2 linked regions of the Tunicatimonas pelagia genome follow. The protein of the gene in region 1 interacts with the protein of each later gene in a pairwise test. Links are inferred from orthologs where the notes say so. Each region holds a gene or a part of one and is shown on either strand. Other genes may lie near its edges. The genes, in order: P0M28_RS28875 and dnaE.

Region 1 (3,311 bases):
TTACTGACCTGCTCTGCTAACGAAAGTTTACAATACGCAGCTCAGCAAATGTCAGGCTGGCGAGTAGGTTCCATCGTCATTAGCAGTGCTCAACAACACCCCATCGGCATTGTAACCGATACTGATCTACGCGACTGGGTTGCAACTGGAAAAGTTCCACTAGAGACTCCGGTATCCGATGTGATGAGCCAACCCGTTGTTACTGCCGGGCAACATCAGAGCGTAGCCGAGGTGCTCGTCCGCATGATGCAACACAATGTTCACCACATATGCATTACTGAAGATGGCACAACGGATAGCCCAGCCGTGGGAATGGTAACCAATCACGATTTGCTCCTACTTCAGGAAAATAATCCGGCCATTATTCAGCGAGAAGTGCATAAGGCGGAGAATATTGCTGCCCTTATCGACGTGCGCGAACGAGCCGAAATGATGGTACAGCAGCAGATTAAGCAGGGCGTAGCTATTCGTACGGTAGCTTCTCTTATTACGGTTATTAACGATACGCTTATTGCTAAGAGTGTGGCTTGGGCAGAAGTGGCTTTAGCCGAGGAGGGTTTTTCTAAGCCAAGAGCTTGTTTCTGTTGGCTCTCTCTGGGCAGTGAAGGCCGAGGAGAGCAGTTACTTCGCACCGACCAAGATAGTGCGCTGGTGTACGAAGATCCCTCAGGAGAAATGGCAGTAAGTACCTGTGCGTATTACCTGGAGTTAGCTAAGCGGGTAGTAAATACATTACAAGAATGTGGCTTTGCCCCTTGCCCAGCCGATATGATGGCGAGCAACCCCCGGTGGTGTATGTCATTGAGTGATTGGAAAAAGCAATTCGGTCACTGGATTCAAGTGCCTGACACTGAGGCTTTGCTGCACGCCGCTATCTTCTTTGACTTTCGGGCTACTGCCGGAGAGGTTACTTTAGCTAATAATCTTCGGGAGTTTATTTTTAGCCAAATGGAAACCCGATCACTATTTATGCATCATATGGCCAATAACGCGCTACTCAACCCACCCCCGCTGAGTTTCTTCCGAAAATTTATGGTAGAAAAGGGCGGAGAGCACAAAGATAGTTTCGATATTAAACGACGGGCGATGATGCCACTCATTGATGCTGCCCGAGTATTGGCTTACGAAGCCCAAGTACTCAATACCAGTAACACTCAACAACGCTTAGAACAAGTAGCAGCTACTGATGCGTCTCGCGCTACACTCTACCAAGAAGCGGTTAATGCTTACAACGAACTGATGCAACTTCGAGCGAGGGAAGGCTTTCGCCAACATGATTCAGGTCGTTACATTGACCCAGCAGCATTAAGCCACTTAGAACGCGAAATGCTTCGATCTATCTTTGGGATAATCCGAGATGTTCAACAAGTGCTACGTCATCATTTCCAGTTAGACTACTTTCGCCGATGAAGTGGTTCCGTCGTTCATCCCTCCCAGCTACTCCCCCACCCGACTTCATTGTCCAGTACCAACGAGCGAGTCGGGCTAAGCTCGATACTAAACAGTCTATTCGGGAAATCCGCTTTGTGGTATTTGATACCGAGACTACCGGACTTAACCCACAGAAAGATACTTGGCTATCATTAGGAGCAGTAATAGTACAGCAGCGAGCCATTTGGGTTGATCAAAGCCTGGAGTTTACCCTTCGGCACCAAGATGTAGATATTTCCGCACAAGTGGCGGTACACGGTATCACTCAGAATTTTCTGGCCGATGGTATTTCAGAAGTGGAAGTATTACAAAGATGGTTATTATTTATTGAGAACTCGGTTCTAGTAGCCCACCACGCTGCTTTCGACCAGCAGATTATCAATGAGGCACTCCGCCGTCATTTCGGTCAGTACAAAGTGCGACTCCGTAATACGGTACTAGATACCGCCCAACTGGCTCAACGCCTTGATCGCTTTAATACCATACCCGAAGCCCAAAACCCAGCTCACTACAGCCTGGATCACCTTTGTCAACGTTTTGATATTGCTCCTAATGATCGGCACACTGCCGCCGGCGATGCCTTACTCACCGCCCAACTTTTGTTAAAACTACTAGCGCAAGCCGAACAACGAGGTGTTCGTACCTATCGGCAACTACTGGGGTAATAGAAATTTTTCTTATAAACTCTCTCTCGTTACGATACGTATTTTATAGCGATGTTATTCCATTAATTGATAAGAATAGTTATGCAAAGACCTTCCACAAAGAATTTGGATGCTTTACCCAATCCGACTGAACTGCAACGAATATGCAAGTCAATATCAGCGATTGAAGCAATATTATGCCCTGAATGGGAGGACAGATATTTTTCTTATCAAAAGCAGTGGAGTGAAAAGGAAGAGTGTTGTGAAATAAGAAACGGTCAAGGAGATCAAATGCTCATTCTTTTTAGTCCCCAGGGAACGGTAATCAATGGATTTGCCCATGAGAGTTCTATGAATGGCTGGCAACAGCTTGAAACTGAGGAGAAGAAAAGCTTATTTCAAAGAATAATTGGCAGAAAAACACCGCCAAAGACTGAACGCATTCAACATATTTGGAGCGGGGTAACTAGTGGATTGCCCCAGGCATTTCAAGAATTTATATTTGGAGAACCCGTCCGAAGTATAGGAACCACTTTTTGTATTTGGGCGAGTCGTGATGATCGTGAATGGGCGATTGGAGATATTACCTTTCCCGAAGACGATTATTCTGATGGTTCCAAAGACCTGTTGGCATTACTAGATGGCGATCCAGTTACCTACCGGGATTGGGCAATAGAGTACTACGAATTAGACGAATTAGATTTAGAATCGCTTAAATCCATCTATAATCAACAGCCCATTACTGAGGGGGTAGTGAATGAGTTAAATCCCGATTTACAAGATATAGACAGACTTAAATCTGATCTAGAAGAAATCGGGGTTGCAAGTAAATTATAAACTAACGTTACGCAGTTATAAAAAGAAATCTCGCGAGCTTAGCTTCCGGTAGGCCGTAGATCAGTGATCAGGCAATTTTTGAGAGCATTCACCAGCAGTTCGGAGCCAATGAAGAGAGGCGTTCGCTCGTGCAGACAGTTGGGCTGCAAATCTAGTATCCGGCGTTTACCATCTGTGGCTTGTCCGCCTGCCTGCTCTACAATAAATGCCAGCGCATTGCACTCGTAGATGAGGCGAAGTTTACCGTCAGGGTTCGTACGGGTAGGTGGATACAGATAAACGCCCCCCTTCAACAGATTCCGGTGAAAGTCCGCAACTAGCGAACCAATATACCGTGATGACATTTCCCGTCGGTAGCAAAACTTGATGTATTCCTGGATGCCCCGGTCGAACTGATGG
Region 2 (6,366 bases), 3.2 Mb from region 1 along the record:
AGTCAAGGTCTGCAATAGAATAAAATCTCTGCTGTACAACAGAAAGAATATGCAAATCTTGACGGCGACAAAATTAACCGAAATTTTCGTAGAAACCGCGCTACAGTAGCCGCCGATTTCCTCCAAGAGTTACGCCTCTGTTTAGCCGACGAAGGAATCGCAGAGCCACATTGGCATTCACGCTTTTCCCGCAGTGAAATGATGACTGCCCTGATTGCCTATCATCATTCCGGAAGAAAGACACTTAAATACTTTTACTGTCAGAATGTACTAGACCCGATGTGTTAGACTTATTGATTTAGAACATACGCGTTCCAGCGGGGAACCGCACCTGCACCAATCAACTACTTATGCAATGTCTTTGCTGCGCTATCAGCCTACACCTTCGCTGATCAACATTCTAGAATTATTACTTTTGATGATAGAAACCGAATCCTAAACGCAGCATGATTTTGCATTATCGTTAGATAACCTGAATAACTGACGTTAATTTACACATCATCGCACCCCGGTAAGCTGATACGAAACTCCGTCTAGCTGTTCGAGGGCACCGAAAAGTTGTCCGTCGGGTTGCCAGCGGTACTTGCGCGACAGCATTTCTACGCTCATGCTTTCCTGTTCATCGTGTACGGTTACTTTTACCGGACAGTTTCCTCGGTACTCAGCCGATAGTGTCTCCAAGCGCTCAATCAGATTTTGGGTGAGTTGCTCGGCAGAAATACTGAGTTGAATGCCTCCGGTCATCTTTTCCCGAACTTCGGTAAGTAGTTGAACGGTTTGGGGACGAAGCTCCCATACCCCGGGTTTATTATAACGCTCCTCTACCCGCCCCTTCATATACACAAACTCACCTAGCGATAGGCGGTGACGGTTGCTTAGATAATCCTCACCGAAGAAGGCCAGATCGACCGAGGTTTGGTAATCTTCTATGGTGACCAAGGCGAAGGGTTTACCGCTATTCGTTTGACGCTCAGCACTTTTAGTGATAATTCCGGCTACCGAAACTTCCCGATTTTGGTAGCCCATTACCTTATCCAAGGTGCAGGTGCAGAAGCTCTCTATTTCCAACTTAAACTGATCGAGCGGATGCCCCGAAATATAGAATCCAGTAACCTCCTTCTCGAGTTTAAGCTTTTCCAGATCACTGTAAGGTTCACAGTCGGTTACCCGAGGTTTAGGTACTTCCAAACCGCCCACTCCGCCAAACAAAGAAACCTGAGCAGCTTCTTCTTCTTGCTGAAGGTTTTGAGCGTATTTGGCCGCTTTCTCTAATAACGATGAATCGCCCGGGGACGCGTGCAGATACTGCCGACGGTGCATATTAGGGAAACAGTCGAAGGCTCCGGCCATGGCCATGCACTCCAGCGTTTTTTTATTAACTGCTCGTAGGTTAGCCCGTTTAGTAAACTCAAAAATATCGGAGTATGTCCCTTGCTCATCTCGCTCTTCAATAATAGAAGCTACCGCACTTTCGCCGGCGCCCTTAATAGCTCCCAGCCCAAAGCGAATTTGCCGCTCCTTATTTACTCCAAAGTCAAAATCACTTTCATTGACATCCGGGCCGAGCACCTTAATTTTCATCTGCTTGCACTCGTCCATAAACAGCGTTACCTTATCGGAATTACTCATATTGTGGGTAAGCACCGCCGCCATGTATTCTTCGGGATAATTCGCTTTTAAATAGCCAGTTTGGTAAGCCACTACTGAGTAAGCTGCCGAATGCGAACGGTTGAATCCGTACTGAGCGAATTTCTCCATGATAGAAAAGACCTCTTCCGCTTTTTTCTTATCAATCCCGTGTTTTTCCTTAGCTCCTTCTACGAAGATGACTCGCTGTTTATTCATCTCCTCAATCTTCTTTTTACCCATCGCCCGACGCAACAAATCCGCACCACCCAGAGAGTAACCGCCCAGAATTTGCGCGGTCTGCATAATTTGCTCCTGGTAAACACAGTTGTGGACAATAATATTATTGGCTACAAAATTATGTATCTTGTCTACAGTGAGATCGTAGACGGCTTCACTACCACAAGCCTCTATTGATACAATTTGCTGCCAGTTGATCGGTAGCAACCGCTGAGTAGCAGGCAGAGAAATTTGCTGAGCTACCCCTTCTACAACAGTTGTACTGATGCGAGGATCTTTACGCTGAAAATGTTGCCGATCAATACCGTACGCTTTCATTAGACCACGAGCTGATTTGCCCGTAGTTTCCTTTATTTCTTGAAGAAAAGGTTGCCGCTCAACAGAGTTATGTCGAAACGCAGTTCCTTTAATAGATATATGCCCTTTGTGAGAAACCATAAATGGCTGAATAGCACCAGAAAATCGGTTTAGCTCGTAGGTGGTAACTTGGTATGAAGTCTGATCAGGACAAACATCATTCTTATAGGATGCCTCATAGATGACTGAAGGAATGCCCAAACGTAGCAAAAGGGTCTGTACATCTTGCGCCAACTGCGACGAAATAGTTTTGTAGTGACAAAGCTTCTTACCTACGTAGCCGTCACAATCCCACAACCCAGCTAAGAAATAAGCAATGTCTTCATCAGCCATTGTATAAATAAAGGATGGCACTGCTTTTTCGTGGCTACGTACTCCACAAGGGTACTTTCTGTGATCAGCCGAGCTTTTCAACCCAAGCTCCCGCATCCAGGCCAGCAAGCTAGTGGTAGCCCGACCACTTACTTTGCTTCTGATACCAACTCGCTTTACGTTTCTTACCTGCTTCACCACTACGGGTTGTACATCGTCAAAGGCCTGTAGTGCTTCAATGTACGCCTCAATAAGTTGCGGATCATGATTAACAAAGTCTACCGAAGTGCCACTTGCTAAGCTCCCATCAGCCGTCAGGAAAGCCAACACTCGCAAGCGGCAGCGATTGTACGAAGAAGGGGTGGTTGGAGAAAATAATTGAGGTGGAGTACCTACATAATCACCACTATTTAGTGCTTCTAATGGCTTCCATCCCTGCTCGGTATAAAAAAGATGATTTGCTGTAGCTTTTATCGTGGCTCCGTTGCGTAGCGTGAGTCGAAATACCGGATGAGTACCATTATCTAGCCAGTGAGTAACCCGAGCTGTAGTGGCTTGTCCTTGGGCATCAATTCCCTGCACTACAAAGTTTCCTGCTCTATCCTTTAGTTCGTCTAATCGGTGGGGAGCCCCTGTTTCAGCATCAAAAATTCGTGTGTCACCCGATAAACAAATGCCATAAGAATTTTTTAAAATAGGCTCAAGCAACTCATGCGGGTACTCTATATTTTCCTTCCCGTGCTTACGATCAATAAAGTTAGGGATGAACTGCATCGGCCCCGGACGGTACAAGGCGTTCATGGCAATCAGGTCTTCAATATCGGTGGGTTTGAGTTTGCGGAGCCACTGTCTCATTCCGTCCGACTCAAACTGGAAGGTGCCGATGGTATCACCCCGCTGGTACAGTTGGAATGTTTTTTCATCATCCAGCGGAATGGCATCGATATCAATATCCACACCATGGTTCTTTTTAATCTTTCGCAGTGCGGTTTTGATGATGGTAAGGGTTTTCAAACCCAAGAAATCCATCTTCAGCATTCCGGCTGATTCTACCACTGAACCGTCGAACTGAGTAACAAATAAGTCAGAATCCTTATCTGTTTTCACCGGGATGTACTCGAGCAAATCATCAGGAGCGATGATAACCCCAGCCGCATGAATTCCGGTGTTCCGTACTGAGCCTACCAGCGTATGTGCTAAATTAATTACTTCAGCTTGCTTGTCGGAGCCTCGCTTGATTTGCTGCAATTCGGGTACTTCTGCGAGGGCTTGGTCGAAGGTGGTTCCGGGTTTCTCTGGCACCAGTTTCGCCAGTCGGTTCGCATCTACCAGCGGTAACTCACTTACTCTAGATACGTCTTTAATTGACATTCGGGGAGCCATTGTACCGAAGGTTACAATCTGGGCTACTTGGTTTCGCCCGTATTTGTCAATTACATAATTAATTACTTCCTGGCGACCGTCGTCGTCAAAATCAATATCAATATCGGGCATACTGATCCGCTCAGGATTGAGGAAACGCTCAAAGAGCAAATCGTACTCAATGGGATCAATATTGGTAATTCCGGTACAGTAAGCCACTACTGAACCCGCTGCCGAACCCCGACCCGGGCCTACTGATACTCCCATATCTCGGGCAGCATTGATGAAATCCTGCACAATCAGGAAGTACCCCGGAAAACCCATGTCTTTGATGATCTTCAACTCATGGTCAAGCCGATCCTGAATTTCGGGGGTGATTTCGCCGTAGCGAGGCTTTGCACCTTCGTAAGAAAGATGGCGCAAATAATCGTTTTGGTCGGTAAAGCCGTCGGGAAGCGCGAACTTAGGCAGTAGAATATCCCGCTGTAAAGTTAGCTCTTCGGCTTTCTCCGCTATCTCAAAAGTGTTGGTAATGGCATCAGGTCGATCGGCAAAGAGTTGCTTCATCTCCTCTTCGGTCTTGAGATAAAACTCATGGTTAGGCATCCCGAAGCGAAAATTCCGCCCCCGACCGATGGGAGTAGAGAGTACTTCGTTATTTTTTACGCAAAGCAGCGTATCGTGGGCATTAGCCTCTTTCTGATTAGCGTAGTAAACGTTATTGGTCGCAATGACTTTTACGCCGTACTTATCAGCCATACGGAGCAGCACTTCGTTCACCCGGTCTTCTTCCTCTAGGCCGTGTCGCTGTAACTCTACATAAAAATCATTACCGAATACTTCTAGCCACCAGCGAAACGCTTCTTCCGCCTGGTGCTCACCGGTATTGAGAATCAGATCGGGAATTTCACCCGAGATGCCACCGGTAGTAGCAATTAAGTCTATGGCATATTCTTGAATCAGATCTTTATCTACCCGAGGAAAACCACCGTAGTAACCTTCAATGTAGCCCAGCGAACAAAGTTTCGACAGGTTCTGATAACCGTTCTGATTTTTAGCTAATAATAGCTGTACGGAGCGCTGGTCTTTAAAATCTTTGGTAAACTTCTTCTGATGCCGATCCTTTGTCATATAGACATCGCAACCGATGATAACCTTTACACCTTGTTTTTTTCCTTCGGCTACAGCTTTGAACGCCCCAAACAGATTACCCAAGTCGGTAACAGCAATGGCGGGCATATTGCGCTCCTTCGCCGCACTGACTAGCTGCTTGATACTGGCCGTACTTTGCAGAATAGAGTACTGCGAATGAACGTGCAAGTGGCTGAATGGAGCGGTTTCAATTTTGTTAACATCGACCTTCTTCCGCTGGGGTGGCCCAGCTACTTTAGACTTCTGAGGAGCATTCTGCGGCATATCCCGCAATGCCTTTTCTAAATCAGGTCGCTCGTAGGTAATTTCCGTTAACGGCGTACTATCAAACGGAGCAATAACCTGCTCTTTCAATAATCCGAAAAAGCAACGGGCAGTAGCGTCTACATCAAAGGCTGAATTATGTGCTCCGCTGAATGGCACACCGAACAGTTTTTCGTGTAGCTCAGATAGAGTAGGCCACTTGTATTTCCCGCCTCGCCCCCCGGGAATTTTACAGTAATCCGTGGAAGCATCCTTAGTATCTACTTTTTCGATGTTGAGCAGCGTAGTTTCTATCTGCGCTCGCAAAAACTCGGCTCCGGTCACATTTAGATCAAAATCGACATTGTGACCAATGGTTTGCCGGGTATGCTGAAGGTCTTCATTGAATTTAGTTAGTACTTCCGCCAACGGATGCCCCTCCGCCAACGCCCGTTGGGTAGAAATACCGTGTACTTTCTCAGAGTTGAAGGGAATCGTAAACCCTTCGGGCTTTACAATGTAGTCGTGTGCGGACTGTAAGCTACCGTCGGCATTATGCAATTGCCAAGAAAGTTGTACTAACCGGGGCCAGTTGTCCAGATCAGAGATGGGAGCATTATAGTCGCGGGGCAGACCGGTGGTTTCGGTGTCAAATATTAGGTACATCGGCAGACGTTCGTTTGCTTATTTATCAGTTCTAGTAACACGAAAGATACGCGGAGTAGTGCATTTATGCCACCCGTTTCTAAATAAATGCTTCAGTCCATTTGACTTATCCGGCTGATCTACCTTCGTGAGTGACTGGAAATAAGAGGCTTATTATTTAAGAGTGAAAGTAACAGTTGAAGACTATATCAGATCTTTGCTCATCCGATAATTGATCAGTTCTACTCCTTTTATCTGCTTTTGGTTTTCCCTTACCAAACTAAATCCTTGGCGGACAAAAAAGTTCTGGATCGTTTTACTAGCATCTGTGGTAATTTGAGGGTATCCAGCCCGAATTGCTTCTTGCTCCAATGCACCGTAAAGTAGATAGGCAATACCTTGGCGCTGATAATCTTTATGTACATAGAG

The links.
Region 2: the proteins of P0M28_RS28875 (region 1) and dnaE interact in binary tests that used the Escherichia coli proteins (3 or more experiments, as listed by UniProt). The link is inferred for Tunicatimonas pelagia from one-to-one orthologs.

What each region holds. Positions count from the first base shown.
Region 1 is NZ_CP120683.1:6,770,924-6,774,234, reverse strand. Bases 252-3,251 are described here. They hold P0M28_RS28875 (3'-5' exonuclease), read left to right. Parts: upstream 252-1,406; coding sequence 1,407-2,096; downstream 2,097-3,251. Other genes in these bases: fbp (class 1 fructose-bisphosphatase), read right to left, coding at 2,951-3,251; P0M28_RS28870 (hypothetical protein), read left to right, coding at 2,178-2,912; P0M28_RS28880 (DUF294 nucleotidyltransferase-like domain-containing protein), read left to right, coding at 252-1,410. Outside these bases: more of P0M28_RS28880, read left to right, coding at 1-251; more of fbp, read right to left, coding at 3,252-3,311. UniProt on the Escherichia coli protein: DNA polymerase III is a complex, multichain enzyme responsible for most of the replicative synthesis in bacteria. The epsilon subunit contain the editing function and is a proofreading 3'-5' exonuclease.
Region 2 is NZ_CP120683.1:3,522,689-3,529,054, reverse strand. Bases 299-6,353 are described here. They hold dnaE (DNA polymerase III subunit alpha), read right to left. Parts: upstream 5,959-6,353; coding sequence 499-5,958; downstream 299-498. Other genes in these bases: P0M28_RS15080 (GNAT family N-acetyltransferase), read right to left, coding at 6,142-6,353. Outside these bases: more of P0M28_RS15080, read right to left, coding at 6,354-6,366. UniProt on the Escherichia coli protein: DNA polymerase III is a complex, multichain enzyme responsible for most of the replicative synthesis in bacteria. This DNA polymerase also exhibits 3' to 5' exonuclease activity. The alpha chain is the DNA polymerase catalytic subunit.